DNA from 3 places in the Streptomyces sp. NPDC058008 genome. Region 3 is predicted to be linked to each of the others. Evidence: riboswitches for the same ligand, from Rfam matches in the RefSeq annotation. Region 3 holds a riboswitch; each other region holds the start of a gene.

Region 1 (9,967 bases), on a different contig from region 3:
CGCCTGGTCGGCCCCGTCGAGGAACACCCGTCCGCCGTCCAGAGGCTGTAGCCCGGCGACCGCGCGCAGCAGCGTCGACTTGCCGCTGCCGCTCGGGCCCAGCACACAGACCGTCTCGTGGTCGGCGACCTCCAGGTCCACCGCGTCCAGCGCGGTCCGTTTCCCGAACCGGACCGTGGCCGACTCCACTGCCAGCATCTCTAGAACTCCCCGGATCGGTCGGTGCGGATACGTTCGAGCAGCAGCAGCGACACCGCGCAGACGAGCATCAGGATCGTGCTGAGGGCCATCGCCTGGCCGTAGTTGAGCTCCCCGGAGCGCCCCAGGAGCCGGGCGACGGCGACCGGCAGGGTGGGGTTGTCGGGGCGCGCGATGAACACGGTCGCCCCGAACTCACCGAGCGAGACGGCGAAGGCGAACCCCGCGGCCACCAGCACCGCCCGCCGCACCAGCGGGAGGTCCACCTCGCGCCAGGCCCGCAGCGGGGAGGCGCCGAGCACGGCCGCCGCCTCCCGCAGCCGTTCGTCGACCGCCCGCAGGACGGGCAGCATGGTCCGCACGACGAAGGGGACACCCACCAGCGCCTGCGCCAGCGGTACGAGGATCCAGGACGTACGCAGGTCGAGCGGCGGCTTGTCGAGCGTGATGAGGAAGCCGAAGCCGACGGTGACCGCCGAGACGCCGAGCGGCAGCATCAGCAGGGCGTCGAAGCCCCGCACCAGCCGGCCGGCCCGCCGGGTCAGCGCGGCGGCGGCGAGGCCCCCGACCAGGAGGGCGACGAGGGTCGCGACCAGTGCGTAGCGCAGGGAGTTCCCGATGGCGTCGAGCGGTGGCACCAGGAAGGTGGAGCCGTTGGCGTCGACGGACCGCAGCGCACGGTAGAAGCCGAGGCCGTAGCCCGCCGAGGTGTCCAGGGAGCGTTCGACCAGGACGCCGAGCGGCAGCAGGACGAGCAGCAGCACGGTCAGCAGCACGCCGCCGAGCAGCGCCCACTGCCCGGCCCCCCGGGGCGGCCGCGCGGTCAGCGCCGGGTCGACGAGCTTCAGGGCCGTCTCCCGGCGCCGTACGGTCCACGCGTGCACGGCGAGGATCCCGGCCACCGCCGCGAACTGGACCAGGGTCAGCACGGCGGCCGTCGGCAGGTCGAGGAGCTGCGCGGTCTGCCGGTAGATCTCCACCTCCAGCGTGGAGTACGCCGGGCCGCCGAGGATCTGGACGACGCCGAAGGAGGTGAAGGTGAACAGGAAGACCATCAGCGCCGCCGCGGCGACGGCGGGGGCCAGGGCGGGCAGCGTGACCCGCCGCCAGGCGGCGAGGCGGCCGGCGCCGAGCACCCGGGCGGCCTCCTCCTGGCGGGGGTCGAGCTGGGACCAGAGCCCGCCGACCGTCCGGATGACGACGGCGTAGTTGAAGAACACGTGGGCGATCAGGATCGCCCACACCGAGGTGTCGAGCCGTACGCCCCAGAGGTTGTCGAGGAGACCGCCGCGTCCCAGCAGCGCCAGGAACGCGGTGCCCACCACGACGGTCGGCAGGACGAACGGCACGGTCACCACGGCCCGCAGCACCTGCTTGCCGGGGAAGTCGAAGCGGGCGAAGACGTAGGCACCGGGCAGCGCGATCAGCAGGGTGAGCACGGTCGAGGCGACGGCCCGCCAGGTGGTGAACCGCAGGACGTCCAGGATGTCCGGCCGGCTCAGCACCGTGCCGATCCGGCCGAACTGCCAGACGCCGTCCGCCTTCAGCCCGCGGCCGACGATCGCGACGACCGGGTAGGCGAAGAACAGCGCGAAGAACGCGACGGGCACCGCCATGAGACCGAGCCGCACCGCGTTCCCCCCGCGCGGGGGCCGCGCGGCTACTTCACGACGAGCGACGACCACGACTGGACCCACTGCTCACGGTTCTCGGCGATCTTCTCCGGGGCCACGGTCGCCGGCGTGCCGACGGTGGCACCGAACTTCGTGAACAGCTCCGGCAGTTCCGCGTCCTCGACCACCGGGTTCACGAACATGTTCAGCGGCATGTCCTCCTGGAAACGCTTGCTGATCAGGAAGTCCAGCAGCGCCTTGCCGCCCGCCTCGTTCTTCGCGCCGTCCAGCAGCCCGGCGAACTCGGTCTGCCGGAAGCAGGTGCCGGTGGCGACACCGGTCGGGGCCTCGGCGGGCTGCGGATCGGCGTAGAGCACCTCGACGGGCGGGCTGGAGGCGTACGAGACGACGAGCGGACGGTCGGCGCCGGCCTTCCTGCCGCCCGCGGAGCCGGAGAACTCCTCGTTGTACGCCTGCTCCCAGCCGTCGACGACCTTGACGCCGTTGTCCTTCAGCTTCTTCCAGTAGTCCTGGTAGCCGGTCTCGCCCTGGGTGGCGACCGTACCGAGGAGGAAGCCGAGGCCGGGCGAGGAGGTCGCGGCGTTCTCGGTGACGAGGAGGTTCCTGTAGGCGGGCTTCAGCAGGTCGTCGAAGGTCTTCGGCGGGTCGAGCTTCCTGTCGGCGAAGTACTTCTTGTCGTAGTTGACGCAGATGTCGCCGGTGTCGACGGGCGTGACCCGGTGCTTGCCGGCGTCGAGCTGGGCGTCGGCGTCGACACGGTCCAGGCCCTTCGCCTCGTACGGCGTGAACAGACCGTTGTCCAGGGCGCGGGAGAGCAGTGTGTTGTCGGCGCCGAAGAACACGTCGCCGCGGGGGGAGCCCTTCGTCAGGATCTCCTGGTTGAGGGCCGCTCCGGCGTCTCCGCTCTTGAGCACCTTGACCTGGTAGCCGGTCTCCTTCGTGAACGCCTTCAGGACGGCGTCCGAGGCGTTGAAGGAGTCGTGGCTGACCAGGGTGACGGTCTTCGAGCCGCCGCCCGTGCCCCCGGACGCCTTGTCGTCGGAGCCGCCGCAGCCGGCGAGCACGGTGACGCCGAGCGTCGCGGCGAGCGCGCCCGCCGCGTACTTCGTCGTGGTCTTCATGGTGATTCCTCCTGGAGATGACCAGGAAGAGACGCGGCCCCGCCCGCTCGGTGAGCGGGCAGGGCGCAACAGCTTGAGTAAGGCCCGAACTTCCTACCCGGAATGACCCGGGCGAGGTTCAGAGGGTCTGCGGACGACCGGTTCCCGGTGCCGCACTCTCAGCGCTGTGGCGCTCCCCTGTCGGAATATGAAGTTGATTTCCGGGCCAGGCTACACCGGCCGGATCACGCCGGACCGGCCGGATCACACCGGGCGGCGCCCGCCACCGGGAAGCGCCTCAGCGCTCGGAGGCCGCCAGCTGGCCGCAGGCGCCGTCGATCTCCTGGCCCCGGGTGTCCCGGACGGTGACCGGCACGCCGTGGGCCGCGATGGCCTCGACGAACGCCTTCTCGTCCTCGGGCCGCGACGCGGTCCACTTGGAGCCCGGGGTGGGGTTCAGCGGGATGAGGTTGACGTGCACCCGCTTGCCCTTGAGCAGCCGGCCCAGCCGGTCGCCGCGCCAGGCCTGGTCGTTGATGTCCCGGATCAGCGCGTACTCGATGGAGATCCGGCGACCCGACTTCTCCGCGTACTCCCACGCGGCGTCCAGGACCTCACGGACCTTCCAGCGGGTGTTGACCGGCACGAGGGTGTCACGCAGCTCGTCGTCCGGAGCGTGCAGGGAGACCGCGAGGCGGCACTTGAAGCCCTCGTCGGCGAAGCGCAGCATGGCGGGCACCAGACCCACCGTGGACACGGTGATCCCGCGCTGCGAGAGCCCCAGGCCGTCCGGCTCCGGGTCCGTCAGCCGGCGGATCGCCCCGACCACGCGCTTGTAGTTGGCCAGCGGTTCGCCCATGCCCATGAAGACGATGTTGGACAGCCGCGCGGGGCCGCCCGGGACCTCGCCGTCGCGCAGCGCCCGCATGCCGTCCACGATCTGGTGCACGATCTCGGCTGTCGACAGGTTGCGGTCGAGGCCCGCCTGGCCGGTGGCGCAGAACGGGCAGTTCATCCCGCAGCCCGCCTGGGACGAGATGCACATGGTGACCCGGTCCGGGTAGCGCATGAGGACCGACTCCACGAGGGTGCCGTCGTGCAGCTTCCAGAGCGTCTTGCGGGTGGTGTCGTCGTCACAGCTGATGTGGCGCATGACCGACATCAGGTCGGGGAACATCGCCTCGGCGAGCTTGTCGCGCGAGGCGGCCGGGATGTTGGTCCACTCCGCCGGGTCGTGCGCGTACCGCGTGAAGTAGTGCTGCGACAGCTGCTTGGCGCGGAAGGGCTTCTCGCCGGTCGCGGCGACTGCTTCCTTGCGCTCGTCGGGCGTGAGGTCGGCGAGGTGCCGCGGCGGCCGCTTGGCTCCACGGGGCGCGACGAAAGTGAGTTCTCCGGGCTTAGGCATGGTTCATCCAGTGTCGCAGACACGCCGAGGTGCCCCGGGCCGCCGCCGGAGCGGGCGCGACAGGGAGGCCCGCGACCGGCGGACGACGGCCCGGGGACGGCCCCGCCGGCCCGGCGGCCGTGACCGATTCCACGCCGGGCGGCCCGGGCCCCGGCCTCTCCGTCAGGCGGTGGGGCGTCCTGCCGGGAGGCGGACGACCGCGGTCCCGTCCGCCAGGTCCACCGTCGTGCGGTGCGGAGGCGCGCCGTCCTCCTCGTCGTCCCGCACCAGCAAGGCCGACCGCCGCTCCCTGAGTTCGCTCTGCTTGCCCGGCGAGAAGCTCGCGTGCAGCTGCTCGAAGCCCGTGGAGGAGATCTGGCCCTGCCGCACGCTGTTGCGCCAGGGCAGGACACCCGCCCGGCCCGCCCGGAGCAGGAGCTGGTCCGCGAAGGCGAGGACGGTGAGTACGACGACCAGTCCCGGAAGGGTCATGAAGACGGCGAATCCCATACCGGCGAGTGTCCCGGACCGTGGGGCGCGGGTACAGCGGTGGGGGCCGTCGCTTCCGGGCGACGGCCCCCACACATGTCCACGGCGGTCCGGCCGGTCAGCCGGATCCGACGAACAGGACGAGCAGCAGCCAGACGACCGGAGCGCTCGGCAGGAGCGAGTCGAGCCGGTCCATGATGCCGCCGTGGCCGGGCAGCAGCGTGCCCATGTCCTTGATCCCGAGGTCCCGCTTGATCATGGACTCGCCCAGGTCCCCGAGCGTGGCGCTGGCGGCGACGGCGAGGCCCACGAGCAGGCCCTGCCACCAGGCCCCGTCGTCGATCAGGAACTCCATGCACAGCGCGCCGGCCACCGTCGCGAAGCCGACCGCGCCGAACAGGCCCTCCCGGGTCTTCCCCGGGCTGATCCGGGGTGCCAGCTTGTGCGTACCGAAGCGCCAGCCGACGGCGTACGCCCCGGTGTCGCTGACCACGGTCAGCAGCAGGAAGGTCAGCACCCGCCACGCACCGTCGTCCGCAGTGAGCATCATCGTGACGAACGTGGCCAGGAACGGTACGTAGAACACGGCGAAGACGCCCGCCGTGACGTCCTTGAGGTAGCCCTCGGGCGGTGAGGTCATCCGCCACACGAGCACCGCGAGCGCGGTGAGCGCCATGGCGACCCAGGCGCCCTCCGCCCCCCGGGCATAGCCGGCGACCACCATCGCGGCGCCGCCGACGGCGAGGGGCACGAGGGGCGCGTCGATGCCCTTGCGCTCCTTGAGGCGGGAGGTCAGCTCCCAGAGACCGACCACGACCGCCAGCACGACCACGCCGACGAAGACGGCCTTCACGATGAAGAGGGAGCCGACGACGAGGGCACCGAGACCGACACCGACCCCTATGGCGGCGCGGAGGTCTCGCCCCGCCCGCTTCTTGGGCGGCGGGGGCGGCATCGGGGTGGACATGGGCTCCTGCGGCTTCTCGTCACGGAACAGGGGGCCGCTGACGCGCGCGGCGTCCCCGTTCCGGTCGTCGCGGTCGTCAGCGTCTCTACCTGCGTCGGGAACGTCCGGCACTATGGGCATGGGCCGAGTCTGCTGGGCGCCGCGCACATCGTGGGCGGGACCCGCCGGAGCGGCCCCCATCTCGGGCGCGCTCCAGTGACCGGCTCCCTGCGGGGCGCCCCAGGAAGAGTCGTTCATCAGACTTCGAGCAGCTCGGCTTCCTTGTGCTTGAGCAGCTCGTCCACCTGCGCGACGTACTTCGCGGTGGTGTCGTCGAGCTCCTTCTCCGCACGGCGGACCTCGTCCTCGCCGGACTCCTTGTCCTTGACGAGCTTGTCGAGCGACTCCTTGGCCTTGCGGCGGATGGAGCGGATCGAGATCTTGGAGTCCTCGGCCTTGGTCTTGGCGACCTTGATGTACTCCTTGCGGCGGTCCTGCGTGAGCTCGGGGAACGTCACGCGGATGATGTTGCCGTCGTTGCTCGGGTTCACGCCGAGGTCGGAGTCGCGGATCGCCTGCTCGATGTTGCGCAGCGCGGTCTTGTCGAACGGGGTCACCACGGCCATCCGCGGCTCGGGGACCGAGAACGAGGCCAGCTGGTTGATCGGGGTCAGCGCGCCGTAGTAGTCGGCGACGATCTTGTTGAACATCGCCGGGTGCGCACGGCCGGTGCGGATCGCGGCGAAGTCCTCTTTCGCGACCACGACGGCCTTCTCCATCTTCTCCTCGGCCTCGAGGAGGATTTCTTCGATCACCACGTGCTCCTGCGTGTCTTGAGCGGACCCGGCATCGTCGGGTCCTGCGGATCCTGCGTCGCGTCCTCGCCTGCGCGGTGTCCGACCGGCAGGCCGTTGTGCGTCTTCCCGTGCCGTCAGGCCCGGGTGCTCCGGTCGCTCACCAGCGTGCCGATCTTCTCACCCTTGACCGCGCGGGCGATATTGCCCTCGGTGGTCAGCTCGAAGACGAGGATCGGGAGCTGGTTGTCACGGCAGAGCGTGATGGCGGTGGCGTCCGCGACCTTGAGGTCCCGGGCGATCACCTCGCCGTACTCCAGGGCGTCGAACTTCACCGCGTCGGGGTTGGCCTTCGGGTCGGAGTCGTAGACCCCGTCCACGCCGTTCTTCCCCATCAGCAGCGCCTCGGCGTCGATCTCCAGGGCGCGCTGGGCAGCGGTCGTGTCGGTGGAGAAGTACGGCATACCCATGCCGGCACCGAAGATCACGACGCGTCCCTTCTCCAGGTGCCGCACGGCACGGAGCGGGATGTACGGCTCCGCGACCTGGCCCATGGTGATGGCGGTCTGGACGCGTGAGTCGATGCCTTCCTTCTCCAGGAAGTCCTGCAGTGCCAGGCAGTTCATGACCGTGCCGAGCATGCCCATGTAGTCGGACCGCGCCCGGTCCATGCCGCGCTGCTGGAGCTCGGCGCCACGGAAGAAGTTGCCGCCGCCGATGACGACCGCGATCTCCGCGCCGTCGCGTACGACCGCGGCGATCTCGCGGGCGATGGCGTGCACGACGTCGGGGTCGACGCCGAGGCCTCCGCCACCGGCGAAGGCCTCGCCGGAGAGCTTCAGCATGAAGCGCCCGGAAATCGTGCCGTCGTCGCGCTTGTGGTCACCCTGTGTGGCGTCCGCGCCCTTGTTCATGGAGATTCTCCTCGTGCACATACGAAGAAGGCCATTGCCGGTGGGTCTGTTGTCCCTCAGCGGCAATGGCCTCCTCGTCAGATCTGCGGTCGTACGGCTGAGTGCGGCCGACGACTGCACCAGACCCTATCGGGTCCACCGTTGTTCGCGGACGGACTCAGATGCCGACCTTGATGCGCGCGAAGCGCGTCAGGCTGACACCGGCCTCGTCCAGGACCTTCTGGACGGACTTCTTGTTGTCCTTGGCGAAGGCCTGCTCGAGGACGACGACGTCCTTGAAGAAGCCGTTCACGCGACCCTCGACGATCTTCGGGAGGGCGGCCTCGGGCTTGCCCTCCTCACGCGAGGTGGCCTCGGCGACGCGGCGCTCGTTCTCGACCGTCTCGGCCGGGACCTCGTCGCGGTTGAGGTACTTCGGGGCGAAGGCGGCGATGTGCTGCGCGACGTCCTTGGCGACCTCGGCGTTCTCCTTGTCCAGCTGGACGAGGACGCCGACCTGCGGCGGGAGGTCGGGCATCGTGCGGTGCATGTACGCGGCCACGTAACCGCCGGTGAACTGCGCGAAGCGGTCCAGGACGATCTTCTCGCCGAGGTTGGCGTTGGCCTCGTCCACGTACGCCTGGACGGTCTTGCCGGGCTCGATCTCCGAGGCGAGGAGCGCCTCGATGTCGGCCGGGGAGGTCGCGGCGACGTGCGCGGCCAGCGCGTTGGCGACGGCCTGGAACTTGTCACCCTTGGCGACGAAGTCCGTCTCGCACTTCAGCTCGAGCAGGACGCCGGACGTCTTGTCCTCGGAGATGAGGGAGACGACCGCGCCGTTCTCGGCGGAACGGCCCTCGCGCTTGGCGACGCCCTTCTGGCCCTTGATGCGCAGCGCCTCGACGGCGCCGTCGACGTTGCCGTCGGCCTCGTCGAGCGCCTTCTTGCAGTCCATCATGCCGGCGCCGGTGAGCTCGCGGAGCTTCTTGACGTCAGCGGCGGTGTAGTTCGCCATGAGTCTGTTTCTCTCTCGAAGTCTGAAAGATCTACGGGTGGACGGCGGGGGCGGTGCCGGTGCACCGGCCCCCGCCGTCATTCAGCCGTGACTGACGGGTGTCAGGCCTGCTCGGCGTCCGCGGCCGGAGCCTCGGCAGCGGCCGGAGCCTCGGCGGCGGGGGCCTCGGCCTGCTCGGCAGCCTGCTCCTCGGCGGCGGCGACCGGCTCGGCGTCGGCGGCCTTCTCGGTCTCGGCGGAGGACTGGACCTCGGCGTCGGCCTTCTTGTCGCCCGTGAGCAGGTCGCGCTCCCACTCGGCGAGGGGCTCGCCGGCGGCCTTCTCGCCCGGCTTCGAGTCACCGGTGGCGGCACCGGAACGGGCGATGAGGCCCTCGGCGACGGCGTCGGCGATCACGCGGGTGAGCAGGGTGACGGAGCGGATCGCGTCGTCGTTGCCCGGAATCTTGTAGTCGACCTCGTCGGGGTCGCAGTTGGTGTCGAGGATCGCGACGACCGGGATGTGGAGCTTGCGCGCCTCACCGACGGCGATGTGCTCCTTCTTGGTGTCGACGATCCAGACGGCGCTCGGCACCTTCTGCATCTCGCGGATACCACCGAGGGTCTTCTCCAGCTTGGCCTTCTCGCGGGAGAGGACCAGGAGCTCCTTCTTGGTGAGGCCGGAGGCGGCCACGTCCTCGAAGTCGATGAGCTCGAGCTCCTTCAGACGCTGAAGGCGCTTGTAGACGGTGGAGAAGTTGGTGAGCATGCCGCCGAGCCAACGCTGGTTGACGTACGGCATGCCGACGCGCGTCGCCTGCTCGGCGATGGCCTCCTGGGCCTGCTTCTTCGTACCCACGAACATGATGGAGCCGCCGTGGGCGACGGTCTCCTTGACGAACTCGTAGGCGCGGTCGATGTACGACAGCGACTGGAGCAGGTCGATGATGTAGATGCCGTTGCGCTCGGTGAAGATGAAGCGCTTCATCTTCGGGTTCCAGCGACGGGTCTGGTGACCGAAGTGGACGCCGCTCTCCAGCAGCTCCCGCATCGTGACGACGGCCATGGCCGTACTCCTTGAGGTACTCGGTTGTCGCGACCGCAGGATTGCTGTCGCGCCTGACGCCCCGACGCGCCGTGCCACGAGGGACCGAGGAGCGCGGCCACCGTCCGCAGAGAGGGAGGTGGCGGGGCGTGCGAAGTCGACCCGGTGACCCGGATCGCCAGAAGAAGTGTACGGGACCCGCCGGGTGCCGGGTGACGGCGATGTCCACAACCGCCCGGCCGTCCACAGATCCGGGCCGTGATCCCCGCGGCGGCGGCCTCCTGGGAGATCGTTCCGCTCATGCGCCGCTCACCTGGACCATCCGCGGGCCGGCCCCGCGACACCCTCGCCCCGCAGCATCCCGCGCCCGGACCACCGCCGCCCGGGCGGACGCTCCTGACGCCGGCCGTGCTGCTGGCCGCACTGCTCGCGGTCCTCTCGGCCCCGGTCACCGCCGCTGCCCCGGTCACGGCCGCGGCCCCGGTCACCGCC
Region 2 (9,967 bases), on a different contig from region 3:
TGACCTCGATGACGGCGAGCACCGCGTAGAGGGCCGTGAAGCCGATCATGGAGGTCAGGATCTCGCCCTGCGAGACCCCCGGAGAGACCGCGTCACGGGTCTGGAACACCCCGTAGACCACCCAGGGCTGGCGGCCCATCTCGGTGAAGATCCAGCCCCAGGAGTTGGCGATCAGGGGGAAGAGCATGGTCCACAGCGCCGTGATCCAGTAGAGCTTGGCGAGCTTCGGGCTCAGGGCCTTGTTCCTGAACAGGACCAGATTCGGCACCTCGTCCTCGCCGGTGCGCAGCGCCGGCGGCAGCAGGAACCTGCGCCGTGTCAGCCACAGCCCGAGCAGACCGAGTCCGAAGGACGCCATGCCGAAGCCGATCATCCAGCGGAAGCTCCAGAACGCGACCGGGATGTTGGGCCGGTAGTCACCGGGCCCGTAGGTCTCCTGCAACTGCTTGTTGATGTCGTTGATGCCCGGCACGTGCGAGGTGAAGGTGTTGTCGGCGAGGAAGGAGAGCACTCCGGGGATGGAGACCTCCACATCGTTGTGCCCCTCGGCGACATCACCGACCGCGAAGAGCGAGAAGGGGGCGCCGTCCTCGCCCTCCCACAGGGCCTCGGCGGCGGCCATCTTCATCGGCTGCTGCTTGAACATCACCTTGCCGAGCGTGTCCCCGCTGACCGCCGTGAGCATGCCCGCGGCCACCACCGTGACCAGCCCGACCCGCAGCGAGGTGCGCATCACCCGGATGTGCCTCTTGCGCGCCAGGTGGAAGGCGGAGATGCCGACCATGAAGGCACCGCCGACCAGGAACGCCGCCGTGATGGTGTGGAAGAACTGGGTGAGCGCGGTGTCCTGGGTGAGCACCTTCCAGAAGTCGGTGAGCTCCGCGCGCCCGCGTTCCTCGTTGATCCGGTAGCCGACCGGGTGCTGCATCCAGGAGTTGGCGGCCAGGATGAAGAACGTCGAGAGGATGGTGCCGATCGACACCATCCATATGCAGGCGAGATGGATCTTCTTCGGCAGCTTGTCCCAGCCGAAGATCCACAGGCCGATGAAGGTGGACTCGAAGAAGAACGCGATCAGCGCCTCGAAGGCGAGCGGGGCGCCGAAGACGTCCCCGACGAACCGCGAGTAGTCGGACCAGTTCATACCGAACTGGAACTCCTGGACGATGCCCGTGACCACACCCATGGCGATGTTGATCAGGAAGAGCTTGCCCCAGAACTTGGTGGCCCTGAGGTACTTCTCGTTGTCCGTCCGCACCCAGGCGGTCTGCAGGCCCGCGGTGAGCGCGGCGAGAGAGATCGTCAGTGGGACGAACAGGAAGTGGTAGACGGTGGTGATGCCGAACTGCCATCGCGCCAGAGTCTCTGGTGCCAGAGCCAGGTCCACGACTCTTCTCCTTACGTCGCCGTGATCACAGCCGCAGACCCCCCGGGCAATCCACCCGATCAAGGTGGAAAACGGGGCGCGCTTGTGAACGCGTTCACATTCACAAGCATTATGGCGCACATGTCTTCGAAGCCTTCGGGTGGGGGGTGCTTTCCGGCCGACCCGACCGAGCCACCCGAAAACGGACAGCCCCCGCACGGGAGCGACAGCCGCGAGCGTCCAGTCGCGCGGGGCGGGAAAAGGCGGTGGCCCCGCACCTCCCTGATCGGGGTACGGGGCCACCAGGGGCCTGACCGGGCAGCGGCCGTCAGCCCTCCTGCCGGAAGGACTCCGCCACCTTCAGGAACACGTCGTTGGCCTCGGCCTCCCCGATCGTGACCCGTACGCCCTCACCGGCGAACGGCCGGACGACCACGCCGGCCCGCTCGCAGACCGCGGCGAAATCGAGCGTACGGTCGCCGAGCCGCAGCCAGACGAAGTTCGCCTGGGACTCCGGAACCGTCCAGCCCTGCCGCACGAGCCCGTCGTACACCCGGGAACGCTCGCCGACCAGCGACCCCACCCGCCCCAGGAGCTCGTCCTCGGCGCGCAGCGAGGCGACGGCGGCGTCCTGGGCGACCTGGCTGACGCCGAAGGGGACGGCCGTCTTGCGCAGCGCCGCCGCGACCGGCTCGTGCGCCACGGCGAAGCCGACCCGCAGACCCGCGAGGCCGTACGCCTTGGAGAAGGTGCGCAGCACCGCGACGTTGGGCCGGTCCCGGTAGATCTCGATGCCGTCCGGCACGTCCGCGTCCCGGATGAACTCCTTGTACGCCTCGTCGAGCACGACCAGGACGTCGTCCGGGACGCGGTCCAGGAACCGCTCCAGCTCCGCCCGGCGCACCACCGTGCCGGTCGGGTTGTTCGGGTTGCAGACGAAGATCATCCGTGTCCGGTCGGTGACCGCGCCGGCCATGGCGTCGAGGTCGTGCACCTCACCGCGGGTCAGCGGCACCTTGACCGACGTCGCACCGCTGATCTGCGTGATGATCGGGTACGCCTCGAACGAGCGCCAGGCGTAGATGACCTCGTCCCCGGGGCCCGAGGTGGCCTGGAGCAGCTGCTGGGCCACGCCGACCGACCCCGTGCCCGTGGCCAGGTGGGAGACCGGCACGCCGAACCGGTCGGACAGCTCGTTCATCAGACCGGTACAGGCCATGTCGGGGTACCTGTTGAAGGCGGCGGCCGCGGTGAGGACCGACTCCATGACCCCGGGCAGAGGGGGGTACGGGTTCTCGTTGGAGGACAGCTTGAAGGCAACCGGTCCCTCCGCGGATGCCGGCTTGCCCGGCACGTACGCAGGGACGCCGTCCAGCTCGGCGCGCAGCTTGGGGCTCGTCTCGCTCACCGCAGGTCCTCCTCGACCGTCCGTCCACATCAATACTGCTCACCCTATGAGGATTGGGCACCTGTGCGAATGGCCGTGATGCGAAATCGCCCTCCCCGGCCGGAATCACCTGCCGTGGGCGGCTCCGGTGGGCTTCGGGAGGGGGAGCATGACGTGATGCGCCGCGCGCCGGTCGCTCACGCCGTGGCGCGCATCCCTCGAACAGGTGAGTTGAGACCTCTTCGAGACATGGGCCATACAGCAGGTTCACGCGCGTGGATGCATGACACATTAATCCGGATGCCCCCAACACCCTTGATTCACAAGGCATTTAGGCCTTGATGATCATGCAGAAACGTGCCTCTTGACGTATGCATATGCGACCGGCCCAACCCGGCATCGGAGCCCTACTATCGGCTCGCCATGACAGCAGCAGGGAAGCACCAGGTGAGCCGGACAGAGACGCCCCGGCGCAGCGGCCGGCCGGGACGGGCGGGAATCCGGGATGTAGCCGCGGCGGCCGGGGTCTCCATCACGACCGTGTCCGACGCCCTCAACGGCAAGGGCAGACTCCCGGACGCCACGCGCCGCCACGTCCGCGAGGTCGCCGAACGGCTGGGCTACCGCCCGTCCGCGGCGGCCCGAACCCTCCGTACCGGCAAGTCCGGGCTCATCGGCCTGACCGTGACCACGTACGGGGACGAACCCTTCACCTTCACCGAGTTCGCGTACTTCGCGGAGATGGCGAGAGCCGCCACGTCGGCCGCCCTCGCCCGCGGCTACGCCCTCGTGATCCTCCCCGCGACCTCACGCCACGACGTCTGGTCGAACGTCGCCCTCGACGGAACCGTCGTCATCGACCCCTCCGACCAGGATCCGGTCGTGACCGAACTCGTGCGCCAGGGGCTCCCCGTCGTCTCCGACGGACGCCCTGCGGGCACGCTCCCGGTCACCGCCTGGGTCGACAACGACCACCGGGCGGCCGTCCTCGACCTGCTGGACCACCTCGCGGCGGCGGGAGCGCGCCGCATCGGGCTGCTCACGGGCACCACGACCGACACGTACACCCGCCTGTCCACCACCGCCTACCTCCACTGGTGCGAAAGGGTCGGCCAGGACCCGGTCTACGAGTCCTATCCGGCCCACGACCCCTGCGCCGGCGCGGTGGCCGCCGACCGCCTGCTCGCCCGTCCGGACCGCCCGGACGCCGTCTACGGGCTCTTCGACCCCAACGGCACCGATCTGCTCGCCGCGGCCCGCCGGTACGGCCTGCGGGTCCCCGAGGACCTCCTGCTCGTCTGCTGCAGCGAGTCCACCGTGTACGCGTCGACCGAGCCGCCCATCACGACCCTCTCGCTGAAGCCGCGCAGGATCGGCACGGCGGTCGTCCAGCTCCTCATCGACGCCATCGAAGGAGTCGAACACGACGGTCCGGTGGAGCAGGTGATACCGACGGAGCTCATCGTCCGGACGTCCTCGCAGCGGCGTCCGCCGCGCACCACGGTCAGCCCTCCGCGCTCGCCCGCCGGGGACTGATCGGATTAATCCGGACCAAACGGCCGATGAACCGGGTGTGCGCACGGATTCACCACCCCTGGTGCGTCACACAGCACGATCCGCATTCCTATGATGGGCGCACGACACCGCGGACCACCTCTACCAGGCAGGGCCCGTCAGGTGTACGGAGGCGCGACGGTGGTGGAGGGGTCGATGACTCAGGGGGCCGGTCAGGAACCCGTGGTGCGGACAGCGACGTTGCGCGACTTCCGCGTACCGCCGTATGCGCAGGTGCCGATGCCCGCGCCCTTGCCGCATCCCGGCAACGCCGCGGTGGGCGACGAACCGCCGGAGGGGTACACCCCCACCGAGCGCGATCTGCCCGTGATCAACCGCGGCGACACCGTCCAGGTGCAAACGGTCCCGGAGGCCCGGCCCGCCGGTGAACCCGGCCCCGGTCCGCTGTACGTCGTCGGCGACGTCCACGGCTATCTGGACGAGCTTTTGGCCGCCCTGGGCGAGCAGGGCCTGGTCGACGCCGACGGCCGGTGGGCGGCGGGCAACGCCCGGCTCTGGTTCCTCGGCGACTTCACCGACCGCGGGCCGGACGGCATCGGCGTCATCGACCTCGTCATGCGCCTCTCCGCGGAAGCCGCGGCGGCCGGCGGGTACTGCAAGGCCCTCATGGGCAACCACGAACTGCTGCTGCTCGGTGCGAAGAGGTTCGGGGACACGCCGGTGAACTCCGGTGCCGGCACCGCGACCTTCCAGGCCGCCTGGCTGCTCAACGGCGGCCAGAAGACCGACATGGAGCGGCTCCAGGACGTCCACATCCAGTGGATGGCACGGCTCGACGCGGTCGTCGAGGAGGACGGGCACCTGCTCATGCACTCCGACACGACCGCGTACCTCGACTACGGATCGACCATCGAGGACGTCAACGACACGGTGCACGCCATTCTCACGCGGAACGACGCGGACGAGTGCTGGGACCTGTTCCGCAAGCTCACCAAGAGGTTCGCCTTCCGTGACGAGGGCGGCGCGCAGGCCGTTCGCGAACTGATGGCGACCTACGGCGGACAGCGCGTCGTCCACGGCCACAGCCCCATCCCGTACCTGCTGGGAGAGGTCGGATCGGAGGAGGGCGAGGACGCCCCGCGGCCCGTGGTGGACGGTCCGCACGTCTACGCGGAGAGGCTCGCCATCGCCATGGACGGCGGGGTGACCATGGCCGGAAAGCTACTGGTCGTCCAACTCCCCCTGCATGACTGACGGCCGGCGGGGAAGAGGCATCAGAACCTGACACCGTCGGCGGGCACGCCTATTTCCGGAAACCCCCTGTCACCCTGCGCGGTGGGCGCTCTACCATCGGCGTATCAGTAGCAGGCTCTCCTCCGTTTCTGCCTGATGACCCGGCTCGCGCGGTCGGTCAGGCACGACGGAGCATCGGGGGATGCACATGAAAAGCGCTCCGCACCTGCTGGCCGAGGACCGCCCCGAGTACGAGCGGATCCTTGCCGACGCACTGCGTCATGCCCACGAACGACCTGATCTGGACGGAGTCGGCGACCGGCTCAACAGGGAACAGCTGCGGACGATGGCACTCGACGCCACGCCCCTGATCACCACGGCCGCCGCCACCGAGTACGACCACTATGTGAAGGTCCGCGGCGAGCTGCGCGGGCCGGAGGACCCGGACGCGCACGACTCCGTGCTCGCCCCCGCCCCGGCCGGGCCCGCCCCCGAGGGTGCCGGTACCGGCGCGGTGATAGCCGTACTGGCACCGGTGCTCGCCGCAGCCGCCGCACTGATATTCCTGCTGGTCGGATATCTGCTGAAGGCGCTCGACCCCGCCCCGGCGTTCGCGGGGACCATGGTCGCCGCCGGATGGTTCTTCGCCGCGGTCGCCGCCGCCGCCATCCTGGTCGCCGCGGTGGGGCTCCTGGTCACCGCTCTGCGCAACGGTGCCACGGCCCTGCCCGCCGTGGACGAGGAGGAGGAACTGCCGGAGGACGTGGCGCGAGCCCGGGAGGCCTGGCGCCACGCCCTGCTGGAACGCGGGATCCTGCCCTTCTTCCGGGACGCGCTGGCCGACCCGACCGCGGGGCCCGCCGCGCGCACGCCGCACCGTTCGGCGAACCGGATACCGAAGGTCGGCTACAGCAGACCGGACTTCTCCGGGCCGGGGGACGGCCCCTCGGCCGGCCCGCGTCCGACCTTCACCAGCCCCGACTTCACCAGCCCGGACTTCGGCGGCCCCGAGAACCGGCCGGAGTGATCCGCCCGCTACTCGGGCCGGAGTGGTCCGCCCCGGCCCGGCGGGTCCCGCCGGGCCGGACCACCCAGGCGCCGGGCCGGGCCACACCACGCCGGCGTGCGCCGGGCCCGGCCCGCGGCGCCCTTCCGGGCCGGCGGTGGCGAGGAGGGCGCCGCGAGGCCCTGCGGACGGGCCCCGGCGTCAGTCCGCGTCCGCGAGCGGCAGGTAGACCCTGTTGCCCGCCGCCGCGAACTCCCTGGACTTCTCGGCCATACCCGCCTCGATCTCGGCCTGTTCGTGCCCGTGCTCCCGCCGGATGTCGTGGGAGATCTTCATCGAACAGAACTTGGGGCCGCACATGGAGCAGAAGTGCGCCGTCTTCGCGGGCTCCGCCGGCAGCGTCTCGTCATGGAACTCCCGCGCGGTGTCCGGATCGAGGGCCAGGTTGAACTGGTCCTCCCAGCGGAACTCGAACCGGGCGTCCGACAGCGCGTCGTCCCACTCCTGGGCCCCGGGGTGCCCCTTGGCCAGGTCCGCCGCGTGGGCGGCGATCCTGTAGGTGATGACGCCTGTCTTCACGTCGTCGCGGTTCGGCAGTCCCAGGTGCTCCTTGGGCGTGACGTAGCAGAGCATCGCCGTCCCCCACCAGGCGATCATGGCCGCGCCGATGCCCGAGGTGATGTGGTCGTACGCGGGCGCCACGTCGGTGGTGAGGGGACCCAGCGTGTAGAACGGCGCCTCCTCGCAGATCTCCTGCTGGAGGTCGATGTTCTCCTTGATCTTGTGCATCGGGACATGGCCCGGACCCTCGATCATCGTCTGGACGCCGAAGCGCTTGGCCACGGTGTTGAGTTCGCCGAGCGTACGGAGTTCGGCGAACTGCGCCTCGTCGTTGGCGTCGGCGATGGAGCCGGGACGCAGCCCGTCGCCGAGCGAGTAGGTCACGTCGTAGGCCGCGAGGATCTCGCAGAGCTCCTCGAAGTGCTCGTACAGGAACGACTCCTTGTGGTGCGCGAGGCACCAGGCGGCCATGATCGAGCCACCGCGCGAGACGATGCCGGTCTTACGGCGTGCCGTCAGCGGGACGTACGGCAGCCGCACCCCGGCGTGCACCGTCATGTAGTCGACGCCCTGCTCCGCCTGCTCGACGACCGTGTCCTTGTAGATCTCCCAGGTCAGTTCCTCGGCGCGGCCGTCGACCTTCTCGAGCGCCTGGTACAGGGGCACCGTGCCGATCGGCACGGGGGAGTTGCGGAGGACCCACTCGCGGGTGGTGTGGATGTTGCGGCCGGTGGAGAGGTCCATCACCGTGTCCGCGCCCCACCGGGTGGCCCAGGTCATCTTGTCCACCTCCTCCTCGATGGACGAGGTCACCGCGGAGTTGCCGATGTTGGCGTTCACCTTCACCAGGAAGCGCTTGCCGATGATCATCGGCTCGGTCTCCGGGTGGTTGACGTTGGCCGGCAGGACCGCGCGGCCCGCCGCGATCTCCTCGCGCACGACCTCGGGTCCGACGTTCTCCCTCAGGGCGACGTACTCCATCTCCGGGGTGATCTCCCCCCGGCGGGCGTACGCGAGCTGGGTGACGGGCCGGCCGTCACGGCTGCGGCGGGGCTGCCTCGGACGGCCCGGGAAGACCGCGTCGAGGTTGCGCAGGCCCCCGCGTGGCGAGGTGTGCTTGAGTCCGTCGTCCTCGGGCCGGGCGGGGCGCCCCGCGTACTCCTCGGTGTCGCCACGGGCGATGATCCAGTTCTCCCGGACCGGTGCGAGCCCCCGGCGGACATCGGTGTCGACGGCGGGGTCCGTGTACGGACCGGACGTGTCGTACAGCGTCACCTCCCCGCCGTTGGTGAGGTGCACCTGACGGACCGGCACCCGGAGGTCGGGGCGTGAGCCCTGGACGTACCCCTTGTGCCAGCCGACGGACCTCCCCGTCGCGTCGTCCCCCGCCCCCTCGGTGGAGGCCGGGCCGTCGGTATCCGCCGGAATCCGCGCATTCCGCTTCGAGGCAGGCGTGCGTGCGTCCGCTGTGGTCATGAGACCTACTCCCTACGCCGGCATTACCCGGTAACAGGTTCGGCGGTCGGCGCAGCGCGTCCCGTAGGGATATACGGAGGTCAGCGCCCTCTCAGCCCGGTGCTCCGAGCTCCCGCGTGTACAGATGTGCCCCCACGCTAGCCTCCCGTCTGGCGTGCTGGCCAGAGGGCCTCCCCGGTTCTTGGGATGATCGGCGGGTGACGTCCCCCGGAAGCGCCCCCGAACCCCACGGCCCCGCGACAGGCAGCACGCAGAGCCATACGCACGCCCACACCCACAGCCACGGTCCAGCCGCGCCCGTCTCCAAGCACCTGCGCAAGGTCATCGCGGCCGTGGTGATCCCCTTCGCGACCGCGGTCCTGGTCGGGCTCGTCGCGTTCTGGCCGGGCGGCGCCCCCGCCCACGAGCGCACGGGCGTCGGATTCGACCGGCAGACCCAGGACGGCCGGGTGACGAAGGTCGTGTCGGTCGACTGCGCCGACGTCAACGCCTCGCAGGTACCGCCGACCGGCGACACCTCGACGGCGTCGGGGCGGGAGGCGGTCAACGAGCAGTCGGGCCGGTGCAAGAAGGCGACCGTCGAAGTGACCACGGGTGACGACAAGGGACGTACGTTCGTCGAGGTCATCCAGCCCGACGCCCCCCGCCAACTCCACGAGGGCCAGGGGGTGGTCGTGGCGTACGCTCCCGACGCGCCCCGGGACCTGCAGTACTCGGTCACCGACGTGGACCGCACGGTGCCGATGGCGTTGCTCGCCGGGATCTTCGCCCTCGCCGTGGTGGTGGTGGGCAGGATCCGCGGCCTGATGGCGCTGATCGCGCTCGCCGTCTCCTTCGCCGTGCTGACCCTGTTCATCCTGCCGGCGATCCTTCAGGGCTCGAATCCGCTGGTGGTGGCGGTGATCGGGGCCAGCGCCATCATGCTGATCGCCCTCTACACCTGCCACGGGCTGACGGCGCGCACCTCCGTGGCCGTCATCGGCACGCTCATCTCACTGCTGCTGATCGGGCTGCTCGGCTCCCTCTTCATCGGCTGGGCCAGCCTGTCCGGGAACACGGACGACAACACCGGCCTCATCCACGGGCTGTACCCGCACATCGACATGAGCGGTCTGCTGCTGGCCGGTGTGATCATCGGTTCGCTCGGTGTGCTGGACGATGTGACCGTCACCCAGACGTCGGCGGTCTGGGAACTCCACCAGGCCGACCCGTCCATGGGTGTGCGCCGGCTCTACCGCGCGGGCATCCGGATCGGGCGCGACCACATCGCCTCGGTCGTCAACACGCTCGTGCTCGCCTACGCGGGCGCGGCGCTCCCCCTGCTGCTGCTCTTCTCGATCGCGCAGAGCAGTGTGGGCACGGTCGCCAACAGCGAACTCGTCGCGGAGGAGATCGTCCGGACACTGGTCGGCTCGATCGGGCT
Region 3 (9,967 bases):
TACTGGACGAAGCGTCCGAACTGCTCGGACCAGAAGTAGGGCACCGGGTCGTAGGAGCTCGCTGCCCCGCCGGCCAGGGCCGCCGCGACCGTCCTGGGGCCCTGGAGGGCGTTGTCCCAGTGGTGGACCAGGAGCCGCTCCCCGTAGCGGGCGGAGGGGAAGGAGGCGCAGTCGCCGACCGCGTAGACGTCGGGCAGCGAGGTGCGCAGGGAGCTGTCGGTGGTGACCGAGCCGTCCGCGCCCAGCGCGATGCCCGAGTCCGTGAGCCACCCGGTGGCGGGCCGGGCGCCGATGCCCACGACCACCGCCCCGGCGGGGATCACCCGCCCGTCCGCCAGGTGGACGGCGCCCTGCCGGACACGGTCGACGCGGGCGCCGGTGATCAGTTCCGCCCCGCTCTCGGCGTACCAGCCGGCCATCGGGGCGGCGACCTCGGCGGGCAGAGTGCCCGCGAGGGGCCGGCCGGCGGCCTCGACGACGGTGACCGCGCACCCGGCGGCGCGGGCCGCGGTGGCGAACTCGGCGCCGATCCAGCCCGCCCCGACGACGACCACGTCGTGCTGCCGCTCCAGGACCGGCCGCAGCCGTGCGGCGTCGTCGAGGGTGCGCAGCAGATGGACGCCGGGCACGCCCTCGGATCCGGGCAGCGCGGCGGGTTCCGCCCCGGTGGCGAGGACCAGTACGCCGTAGCCGACGGGCCCCTCCGGGGTGTCCAGCTCGTGCGCCCCGGAACGCAGGCCGGACACGTCGAGCCCCAGGCGCAGGGTGATGTCCAGGGCTTCGAAGTCGACGTCGAAGGCGGAGTCCTCTGCCTTGCCCAGCAGGACCGCCTTGGACAGGGGCGGCCTGTCGTACGGCTGGTGCGGTTCGGCGCCGATCAGGGTGACCGGGCCGGTGAAGCCCTGTTCGCGCAGGGCCACGGCCGTCTGCACGCCGGCCATGCCGGCGCCCACGATCACGACGTCCCGCGGCCGGTCCCCCGCTGCCGGGTCCTGTGTCTGCTCGTTCACCCGACCACCCTAAGGGCTGCCCCGTGACATGGCGTCAGCGCGGGAGCTCCTCCACGACGCTCGTCCCGCTGCCCTCCTGGGACTCCCAGTGCCAGGTCTCGTCCAGGCGGACCCTGCCGTCGGGCAGGTCGGTGACGAGGGAGACGCAGTGGCCGCCGGAGGTCGTCCCGTCCCGCTTCAACTGGACGTAGCGGAAGTCCAGGGCGTCCGCGTCCCGGGTGCCGACGAGGTGTCCCCGGACGACGTCCCCGCCCGCGTACTCGGCCCAGATCCGGCCGTCCCGCTCGTGGTACGTGAACCGGGTCAGGGTCCCGACCTGGCCGGGGGCCTGGTCCGCCACCGGCGAGAGGACGAGTCCGTCGAGCGAACGGGCCACGGGCGCTGCTCCCTTACCGGCGGCGGGGTCTAGGCTGGCCACCGTAAGGCACTCGCGGGAGTCCGGACGCACCGGGCTGAGAGGGAGGCTGACCGGCCTCCGACCGTACGAACCTGATCCGGGTCATGCCGGCGAAGGGAGGGGCTGGACGCCCATGCGCATCTCCACGGACACCTCCGACGTCCTGGTCGTCGGAGGCGGGCTCATCGGCCTGGTGACCGCCTGGCGGTCGGCGCAGCGGGGCCTGCGCACCGCGCTGGCGGATCCGGAGCCAGGCGGCGGGGCCGCCCAGGTCGCGGCCGGGATGCTGGCCGCCGTCACCGAACTCCACTACGGCGAGCAGATGCTGCTCGGCCTCAACGTGGCCTCCGCGCAACGCTATCCGGCGTTCGTGGCCGAGCTGGAGGAGGCGAGCGGCCGGACGACCGGCTTCCGGGCCTGCGGCACCCTGTCCGTCGCCCTGGACTCCGACGACCGGGCGCACCTGCGGGAACTGCACGTACTGCAACGGCGTTCGGGGCTGGAGTCCGAGTGGCTCAGCGGCCGGGAGTGCCGCCGCCTGGAGCCGATGCTCGCGCCGGGGGTGCGCGGCGGGCTGCGGGTGGACGGCGACCACCAGGTGGACCCGAGGCGGCTGGCCGCGGCGCTGGTCACCGCGTGCGAGCGGGCGGGGGTGGCCTTCCGCCGTGACCGGGCCCGGCGGCTCTCCGTCACGGGCGGCCGGGCGGCCGGGGCGGAACTCGCCGACGGCACCCGGCTCACGGCCGGCCAGGTGGTGCTCGCCGGCGGCAGTCTCAGCGGCCGGCTGGAGGGGCTGCCCGAGGACGTCGTACCTCCGGTGCGCCCGGTGAAGGGGCAGGTGCTGCGGCTCACCGTGCCGCGCGCGTACGCCCCCTTCCTCAGCCGGACCGTACGGGCCGTGGTGCGCGGCAGCCAGGTGTACCTCGTCCCGCGCGCCGACGGCGAGCTGGTCGTCGGCGCGACGACCGAGGAGCTGGGCTGGGACACCACGGTCACGGCGGGCGGGGTGTACGAGCTGCTGCGTGACGCCCACGAGCTGATACCCGGCATCACCGAACTGCCGCTGACCGAGACCCGGGCCGGGCTGCGGCCCGCCTCGCCGGACAACGCGCCGCTGCTGGGCCCCACGGCCCTGCCCGGCCTGCACCTGGCCACCGGGCACCACCGCAACGGGGTGCTGCTGACCCCCGTGACCGGCGAGGTGATGGCCCATGTGCTGACCGCGGGCGAGCTGCCCGAGCTCGCCCGCCCCTTCTCGCCGCACCGCTTCGCCCCCGCCTCCCCGGGGAGCGCGCCGGCCCGCACCCCCGGACAGACCACCCCCGCGTCGCAGGAGCAGCCCGTATGACACAGCCCGCCGCCGTACCCGTCCACGTCTCCGTGTCCGTCAACGGGGAGCGCCGCGCCCTCCCCGCGGGCACCACCCTGGACACCCTGGTCGCGGGGCTGACCGCGGCGCCCTCGGGTGTCGCCGCCGCGGTCAACGAGACCGTCGTCCCCCGCGGGCGGTGGTCGGCCACGGCCCTCACCGACGGCGACCGCGTCGAGGTCCTCACCGCGGTCCAGGGGGGCTGACCGTGTCCGGCGATCTCCTCACCCTCGGCCCGGCCACGTTCTCCTCGCGGCTGATCATGGGGACGGGCGGGGCACCCAGCCTGGACGTGCTGGAACGCTCCCTGGCCGCCTCGGGCACCGAGCTGACCACCGTCGCGATGCGCCGGCTCGACCCTTCCGTCCAGGGGTCGGTGCTCTCCGTCCTGGAGCGCCTCTCCATCCAGGTCCTGCCGAACACCGCGGGCTGTTTCACCGCGGGCGAGGCCGTGCTGACGGCCCGGCTCGCCAGGGAGGCGCTCGGCACCGACTGGATCAAGCTGGAGGTCGTGGCCGACGAACGGACCCTGCTGCCCGATCCGGTCGAGCTGCTGGACGCGGCCGAGATCCTGGTCGACGACGGTTTCACGGTCCTGCCCTACACCAACGACGACCCGGTCCTGGCGCGCAGGCTCCAGGACGTGGGGTGCGCGGCGGTCATGCCGCTGGGCTCCCCCATCGGTTCCGGCCTCGGCATCCGCAATCCCCACAACTTCCAGCTGATCGTCGAGCGGGCGACGGTCCCGGTGATCCTCGACGCCGGAGCGGGGACCGCGTCGGACGCGGCGCTGGCGATGGAGCTGGGCTGCTCCGCCGTGATGCTCGCCTCCGCGGTGACCCGGGCGCAGGAGCCGGAGCTGATGGCCGCCGCGATGCGGCACGCGGTGGACGGCGGGCGGCTGGCGTACCGGGCGGGGCGCATCCCGCGCCGGCACTTCGCCGAGGCGTCCTCGCCCGTGGAGGGCCGTGCGGTGCTGGACCCCGAGCGGCCGGCCTTCTGAGTCCGGGGGCCCGGCGGAGCCCTCCTGGTCACAGCATGTGCATGCCCCTGTCACGGCTCGGCACCGGAACGGCCCCGGGGGGACCCGGGACCGTCCGGGGTGTCCGTGGCGGATCGTAGACTCGCTCCGTGGACACGACCCTCCAGGACCCCCTCGTCGGGCAGCTGCTCGACGGCCGCTACCGCATCGATGCGCGCATCGCCGTCGGCGGTATGGCCACGGTGTACAGGGCCGTGGACACCCGGCTCGACCGGGTGCTCGCCCTGAAGGTGATGCACCCGGCGCTGGCGACGGACGCCGCGTTCGTCGAACGCTTCATCCGCGAGGCCAAGTCCGTCGCCCGGCTCGCCCACCCGAACGTGGTGGGTGTCTTCGACCAGGGCGCCCAGGGCGCGTACGTCTACCTGGCGATGGAGTACGTCGCCGGGTGCACCCTGCGTGACGTCCTGCGCGAGCGCGGGGCGCTTCAGCCGCGGGCCGCCCTGGACATCCTCGAACCGGTGCTGGCCGCCCTCGGCGCCGCGCACCGCGCGGGCTTCGTCCACCGGGACATGAAGCCGGAGAACGTCCTGATAGGGGACGACGGCCGGGTGAAGGTCGCCGACTTCGGCCTCGTACGCGCCGTGGGCACGGCCACGGACACCACCGGCTCGCTGCTGGGCACGGTCTCCTACCTCGCCCCCGAGCAGATCGAGCAGGGGACCGCCGACACCCGGTCCGACGTGTACGCCTGCGGTGTGGTGCTCTACGAGATGCTGACCGGCGGCAAGCCCCACACCGGGGACACCGCCGCCCAGGTCATCTACCAGCACCTGAACGAGGACGTGCCGGCGCCGTCCGCCGCCGTCCCCGGCCTGGCCCCGGGGCTGGACGAGCTGGTGGCCGCCGCGACGGCCCGCGCCCCCGGCGCCCGTCCGTCCGACGCGGTGGCCCTGCTCGCCCGGTCCCGGGAGATACGCGCGGACCTCACCGAGGAGCAGCTCGACGCGATGCCCCCGCAGGCCCTCGCGGAGTCGCACGACGCCGCCGAGGACCGTACGAGCGTGATCCCCCGGGTGATACCGGCGGGCCAGGGCACCGCGCACCACACCAGCAGGCTGGAGATGCCGCCGCAGGATCCGGAGCCCCGGCGGCGGCGCGGGCCCTTCCACGGCCGGGGCCGTCGCGGGGTGATCGCCCTGTTCGCGGCCGTCCTGCTGGTGCTGGGGGCCGGGGCGGGCGTCTGGTACATCAACTCGGGCCAGTTCACCCGGGTCCCCTCCCTCCTGGGCCAGACCCAGAGCACGGCCGAGAAGCGGATCGCGGACGAGGGCCTCGGCCTCAAGGGCGTCGAGCGCGCCTACAGCGACACGGTGAAGCGCGGCACGGTGATCAGCAGCGATCCGGCCTCCGGGGAGCGCGTCCGCGGCAACGCCGCGGTGAAGCTGGTGGTCTCGCGCGGTCCGGAGGTCGTCGAGGTTCCCGATGTCGAGAGCCTCGCCCTCGCGGAGGCCAAGCGTGAGCTGACCGGGTCGGGGTTCGCGCCCGGGATGGTGACCAGGGAGTTCAGCGAGGAGATCGACCGGGGCAAGGTCATCCGCACGGATCCGCGGGCCGGCACGGAGCGCCGGACCGACTCGGCGGTGGCCCTGGTCGTCAGCAAGGGCAGCCCCGTCGACGTGCCCGATGTCACCGGCCTCTCCGTCGACGAGGCCACGGCCGCGCTGGACGAGGCGGGTCTGAGGACGAAGGTGCTGCCCGGCCGGGTCGACTCCCCCGAGGACGCGGGCGGCGTCGCCCGGCAGTCGCCCGGCAGCGGCGCCGAGGCCGCCGAGGGGGACACCGTGGAGCTGACGGTCTCCAAGGGCCCGCGCATGGTCCAGGTGCCCGACGTCACGGGCAAGGACGTCGACGAGGCACGGAGCACACTGGAGGGGGCGGGGTTCGAGGTCAAGGTCGACCGGCCGTTCCTCTCCTTCAGCGACACGGTCGGCAGCCAGTCGGTCGAGGGCGGCGCGAAGGCCGCCGAGGGCTCCACGATCACCATCAGGACCAAGGGTCTGTAGACCCACCGAGGAATGGCGGCACATGCGCAACCCGATCGGCGGTCACGTTCCCGTGGCCGGCGGACTCGCCAAGGCAGGCCTGGGCTACGCCCGGGAGCTGGCGGCGGAGACCGTGCAGGTCTTCGTCGCCAACCCGCGCGGCTGGGCGACACCGCCCGGCAACCCGGCACAGGACGACCTGTTCCGTTCGGAGTGCGCCGCCGGCTCGGTTCCGGCGTACGTCCACGCCCCCTATCTGATCAACTTCGGCTCGCACACCGAGGCCACGGTGGAGCGTTCGGTCCTCTCGCTGCGCCACTCGCTGCGCCGGGCCCGGGAGATCGGCGCCCTGGGTGTGGTGGTGCACACGGGCTCGGCCACCGGCGGACGCCCGCGCGAGGAGGCCCTCGCCCAGGTGCGCACGCACATGCTCCCGCTGCTGGACGAGCTCACGCACGACGACGACCCGTTCCTGCTGCTGGAGTCGACCGCCGGGCAGGGCTCCTCGCTCTGCTCACGGACCTGGGACTTCGGGCCGTACTTCGAGGCCCTGGACTCCCACCCCAGGCTGGGGATCTGCCTGGACACCTGCCACATCTACGCGGCGGGCCACGACCTGACGGGCCCCGCCGGGATGCGTCAGACCCTGGATCTGCTGGTGGACACCGTCGGCGAGGGCCGGCTGAAGCTGATCCACGCCAATGACTCCAAGGACGTGGTGGGCGCCCACAAGGACCGGCACGAGAACATCGGCGCGGGCCACATCGGCGCCGAGCCGTTCCGTGAGCTGTTCGCCCACCCCGCCACCGAGGGCGTGCCCCTGATCATCGAGACGCCCGGCGGCAAGGAAGGCCACGCGGCGGACGTGGCCCGGCTGAAGGAACTCCGGGGCCCCGCCGCGAAGTGAGGGCCGGCGTCGTGCTCGTGCCCCCGGCGGCTCAGAGTTCGGGGCCGTCCCCGGGCTCCTCCTGGTAGGAGTAGCGCTGCTCGCTCCACGGGTCGCCGATGTTGTGGTAGCCGCGTTCCTCCCAGAACCCGCGCCGGTCGGCGGTCATGTATTCGATGCCCCGGACCCATTTGGGCCCCTTCCAGGCATACAGATGCGGAACGACCAGTCGCAGCGGGAATCCGTGTTCCGCGGTGAGCAGTTCGCCGTCCTTATGGGTGGCGAACAGCGTCCGGTCCGCCGCGAAGTCGTCGATCCGCAGATTCGAGCTGAATCCGTATTCGGCCCAGACCATCACGTGCGTCACCCGGGGGCCGGGCGGTGCGAGTTCCAGGACCTCACGGGCGAGGATTCCGCCCCATTCGGATCCGAGCATGCTGAATTTGGTCACGCAGTGCAGATCGGCGACGACCGAAGAGAAGGGAAGCGCCGTGAATTCCTGGTGATTCCAGCAGTGCTTGTCGCCGTCCGCCGTGGCGCCGAAGACCCGGAACTCCCAGCGGTCGGGTCTGAACTTGGGGACCGGGCCGTAATGGGTGACCGGCCATCCCCGCTGCAGCCGCTGCCCCGGCGGAAGCCCGGACTGCTCTGCTGTGCCGCGTTCCCGGCTTTCCGGCTGACCCATGCCTCCATGGTGACAGACAGGCAGGGGTGGTCATGACCAGGGGAGAGTCGATTCGGGCAACTCGTACTAAGCATGCACTTACTGGACGACCGCTTGGCGCGGTGCGAGGATGCGCGCAAACATGCCCAGTTCACCGGTTGGAAGGAGCCTCTGCGATGCAGGGCGACCCCGAGGTCCTCGAGTTCCTCAACGAACAGCTGACCGCCGAATTGACTGCCATCAATCAGTACTTCCTGCACGCGAAGATGCAGGAGAACTTCGGCTGGACGAAGCTCGCGAAGTACACACGGGCCGAATCGTTCGACGAGATGAAGCACGCGGAGATCCTCACCGACCGGATCCTGTTCCTCGATGGGCTGCCCAACTACCAGCGGCTCTTCCACGTGCGGGTCGGCCAGACGGTCACCGAGATGTTCCAGGCCGACCGCCAGGTCGAGGTCGAGGCGATCGACCGCCTCAAGCGGGGTATCGAGGTGATGCGCGGCAAGGGCGACATCACGTCGGCGAACATCTTCGAGTCCATTCTGGAGGACGAGGAGCACCACATCGACTATCTCGACACCCAGCTGGATCTGGTCGAGAAGCTCGGTGAGCCCCTCTACATCGCCCAGGTGATCGAACAGCCGGAGAGCTGATCCGCCGGGAGTCCCCGCGCGGCGTGCCGACGCCTCAGGCGGCGTCGGGGAGCCTGACGTCCGGCGTGGCGCCGAAGGCGGCGGGCGCACCGGCCGGGGCGCCGCCCGGAGCCGTACGCCCTTCGACGAGCTCGCGGCGCGGGCAGTCGCCGCGGCCGAGGAGCGCCTGGATCCTGCGGACGCAGCCGCCGCAGTCGGTGCCGGCCTTGCAGGCCGAGGCGATCTGGCGGGGCGTGCACGCTCCGCCGTCCGCATGCCGCTTGACCTGTTCCTCCGTGATGCCGAAGCAGGAGCAGACGTACACGCGGTTCACCTCCCGACGGGTCGATCGTGGCGCCGTCCCGAATTCTCGGTGAGGCTAACCTAACCTTACCCGCGAGCCCCGGTACGCAAAAGCCCCGGTACGCCCGTGGGGCACGGATCACATCGATCCGTGCCCCACAGGTGTCACCGGGGACGGTCCCTACTGGTCGCGGTACATCTCGGCGACGAGGAAGGCCAGGTCGAGGGACTGGCTGCGGTTGAGGCGCGGGTCGCAGGCCGTCTCGTAGCGCTGGTGGAGGTCGTCCACGAAGATCTCGTGGCCGCCGCCGACGCACTCGGTGACGTCGTCACCCGTGAGCTCGACGTGGATGCCGCCGGGGTGCGTCCCGAGGCCCTTGTGCACCTCGAAGAAGCCCTTGACCTCGTCCAGGACGTCGTCGAAGCGGCGCGTCTTGTGCCCGGAGGCCGCCTCGAAGGTGTTGCCGTGCATCGGGTCGGTGACCCACACCACCGCCGCACCGGAGGCGGTGACCTTCTCGACCAGCTCGGGGAGCTTGTCGCGGACCTTGTCGGCGCCCATGCGGACGATGAAGGTCAGCCGGCCCGGCTCGCGCTCGGGGTCGAGGCGGTCGACGTAGCCGAGGGCCTCGTCGACGGTGGTCGTCGGGCCGAGCTTGATCCCGATGGGGTTGCGGATCCTCGACGCGAACTCGATGTGCGCGCCGTCCATCTGGCGGGTGCGCTCACCGACCCAGACCATGTGGCCCGAGGTGTCGTAGAGCTGGCCGGTCCGCGAGTCGGTGCGGGTCAGCGAGGACTCGTAGTCCAGGAGCAGCGCCTCGTGCGAGGCGTAGAACTCGACCGCCTTGAACTCGGCCGGGTCCGTGCCGCACGCCTTCATGAAGTTCAGCGCGTTGTCGATCTCGCGGGCCAGGGCCTCGTAACGCTGCCCGGACGGCGAGGACTTCACGAAGTCCTGGTTCCAGGCGTGCACCTGGCGCAGGTCGGCGTACCCGCCGGTGGTGAAGGCCCGCACGAGGTTCAGCGTGGAGGCGGACGCGTGGTACATCCGCTTCAGCCGCTCGGGGTCCGGGATGCGGGCGGCCTCGGTGAACTCGAAACCGTTGACGGAGTCGCCGCGGTAGGTCGGCAGGGTCACGCCGTCGCGGGTCTCGGTCGGCTTGGAGCGCGGCTTGGAGTACTGACCGGCGATCCGGCCGATCTTGACGACCGGCACGGAGGCCGCGTACGTCAGGACGGCGCTCATCTGGAGCAGGGTCTTCAGCTTGGCGCGGATGTGCTCGGCGGACACGGCGTCGAAGGCCTCGGCGCAGTCGCCGCCCTGCAGCAGGAACGCCTCGCCCTTGGCGACGGCTCCCAGGCGGGCGCGCAGCTGGTCGCACTCGCCCGCGAAGACGAGCGGAGGATACGACTCGAGGTCCGCGAGAACGTCGCGCAGAGCCTCGGCATCGGGGTACTCGGGCTGCTGCGCCGCGGGAAGGTCTCGCCAGGTGTGGCCACCGGCGACGGAGGTGTTGGCGTTCACGGTCACCTCGACAACATTACGGGGTCGGCGGGCGCGCCCCGTCCGGCCGCTCAGCAAATGAGACGCGCGCTCATCTGTCCACCCCTTCCGCTAGGGTACGGGGCATGTTCGCGCCGACGACCCAGAACTGGTGGTGGACCGCTCCTCC

Evidence for each region. Region 3 has a riboswitch for thiamine pyrophosphate ahead of thiO (glycine oxidase ThiO). Riboswitches for the same ligand answer to the same signal wherever they lie in the genome.
Region 1: linked by a shared signal. The riboswitch ahead of ACFVS9_RS23860 (thiamine ABC transporter substrate binding subunit) and the one ahead of thiO (glycine oxidase ThiO) in region 3 are both predicted to bind thiamine pyrophosphate.
Region 2: linked by a shared signal. The riboswitch ahead of thiC (phosphomethylpyrimidine synthase ThiC) and the one ahead of thiO (glycine oxidase ThiO) in region 3 are both predicted to bind thiamine pyrophosphate.

What each region holds. Positions count from the first base shown of each region.
Region 1 covers NZ_JBHVQX010000024.1:96,880-106,846, forward strand. The annotation lists gene ACFVS9_RS23850 (ABC transporter ATP-binding protein) at 1-198, opposite strand, end outside; gene ACFVS9_RS23855 (ABC transporter permease) at 201-1,814, opposite strand; gene ACFVS9_RS23860 (thiamine ABC transporter substrate binding subunit) at 1,859-2,953, opposite strand; TPP riboswitch at 3,026-3,142, opposite strand; gene rlmN (23S rRNA (adenine(2503)-C(2))-methyltransferase RlmN) at 3,231-4,337, opposite strand; gene ACFVS9_RS23870 (DUF6191 domain-containing protein) at 4,500-4,826, opposite strand; gene ACFVS9_RS23875 (phosphatidate cytidylyltransferase) at 4,924-6,009, opposite strand; gene frr (ribosome recycling factor) at 6,009-6,566, opposite strand; gene pyrH (UMP kinase) at 6,683-7,459, opposite strand; gene tsf (translation elongation factor Ts) at 7,617-8,453, opposite strand; gene rpsB (30S ribosomal protein S2) at 8,555-9,496, opposite strand; partial or broken gene ACFVS9_RS23900 (murein hydrolase activator EnvC family protein) at 9,776-9,967, shown strand, end outside.
Region 2 covers NZ_JBHVQX010000008.1:175,237-185,203, reverse strand. The annotation lists gene ACFVS9_RS10805 (cytochrome ubiquinol oxidase subunit I) at 1-1,387, opposite strand, end outside; gene hisC (histidinol-phosphate transaminase) at 1,695-2,774, opposite strand; gene ACFVS9_RS10795 (LacI family DNA-binding transcriptional regulator) at 3,177-4,289, shown strand; gene ACFVS9_RS10790 (metallophosphoesterase) at 4,464-5,522, shown strand; gene ACFVS9_RS10785 (hypothetical protein) at 5,704-6,528, shown strand; gene thiC (phosphomethylpyrimidine synthase ThiC) at 6,709-8,544, opposite strand; TPP riboswitch at 8,537-8,670, opposite strand; gene ACFVS9_RS10775 (YibE/F family protein) at 8,742-9,967, shown strand, end outside.
Region 3 covers NZ_JBHVQX010000009.1:216,453-226,419, forward strand. The annotation lists gene ACFVS9_RS12040 (NAD(P)/FAD-dependent oxidoreductase) at 1-1,010, opposite strand, end outside; gene ACFVS9_RS12045 (hypothetical protein) at 1,045-1,386, opposite strand; TPP riboswitch at 1,431-1,543, shown strand; gene thiO (glycine oxidase ThiO) at 1,541-2,755, shown strand; gene thiS (sulfur carrier protein ThiS) at 2,752-2,982, shown strand; gene ACFVS9_RS12060 (thiazole synthase) at 2,985-3,779, shown strand; gene pknB (Stk1 family PASTA domain-containing Ser/Thr kinase) at 3,908-5,824, shown strand; gene ACFVS9_RS12070 (deoxyribonuclease IV) at 5,847-6,710, shown strand; gene ACFVS9_RS12075 (sulfite oxidase-like oxidoreductase) at 6,742-7,374, opposite strand; gene bfr (bacterioferritin) at 7,530-8,009, shown strand; gene ACFVS9_RS12085 (bacterioferritin-associated ferredoxin) at 8,044-8,313, opposite strand; gene ACFVS9_RS12090 (class II 3-deoxy-7-phosphoheptulonate synthase) at 8,473-9,819, opposite strand; gene ACFVS9_RS12095 (trp operon leader peptide) at 9,924-9,967, shown strand, end outside.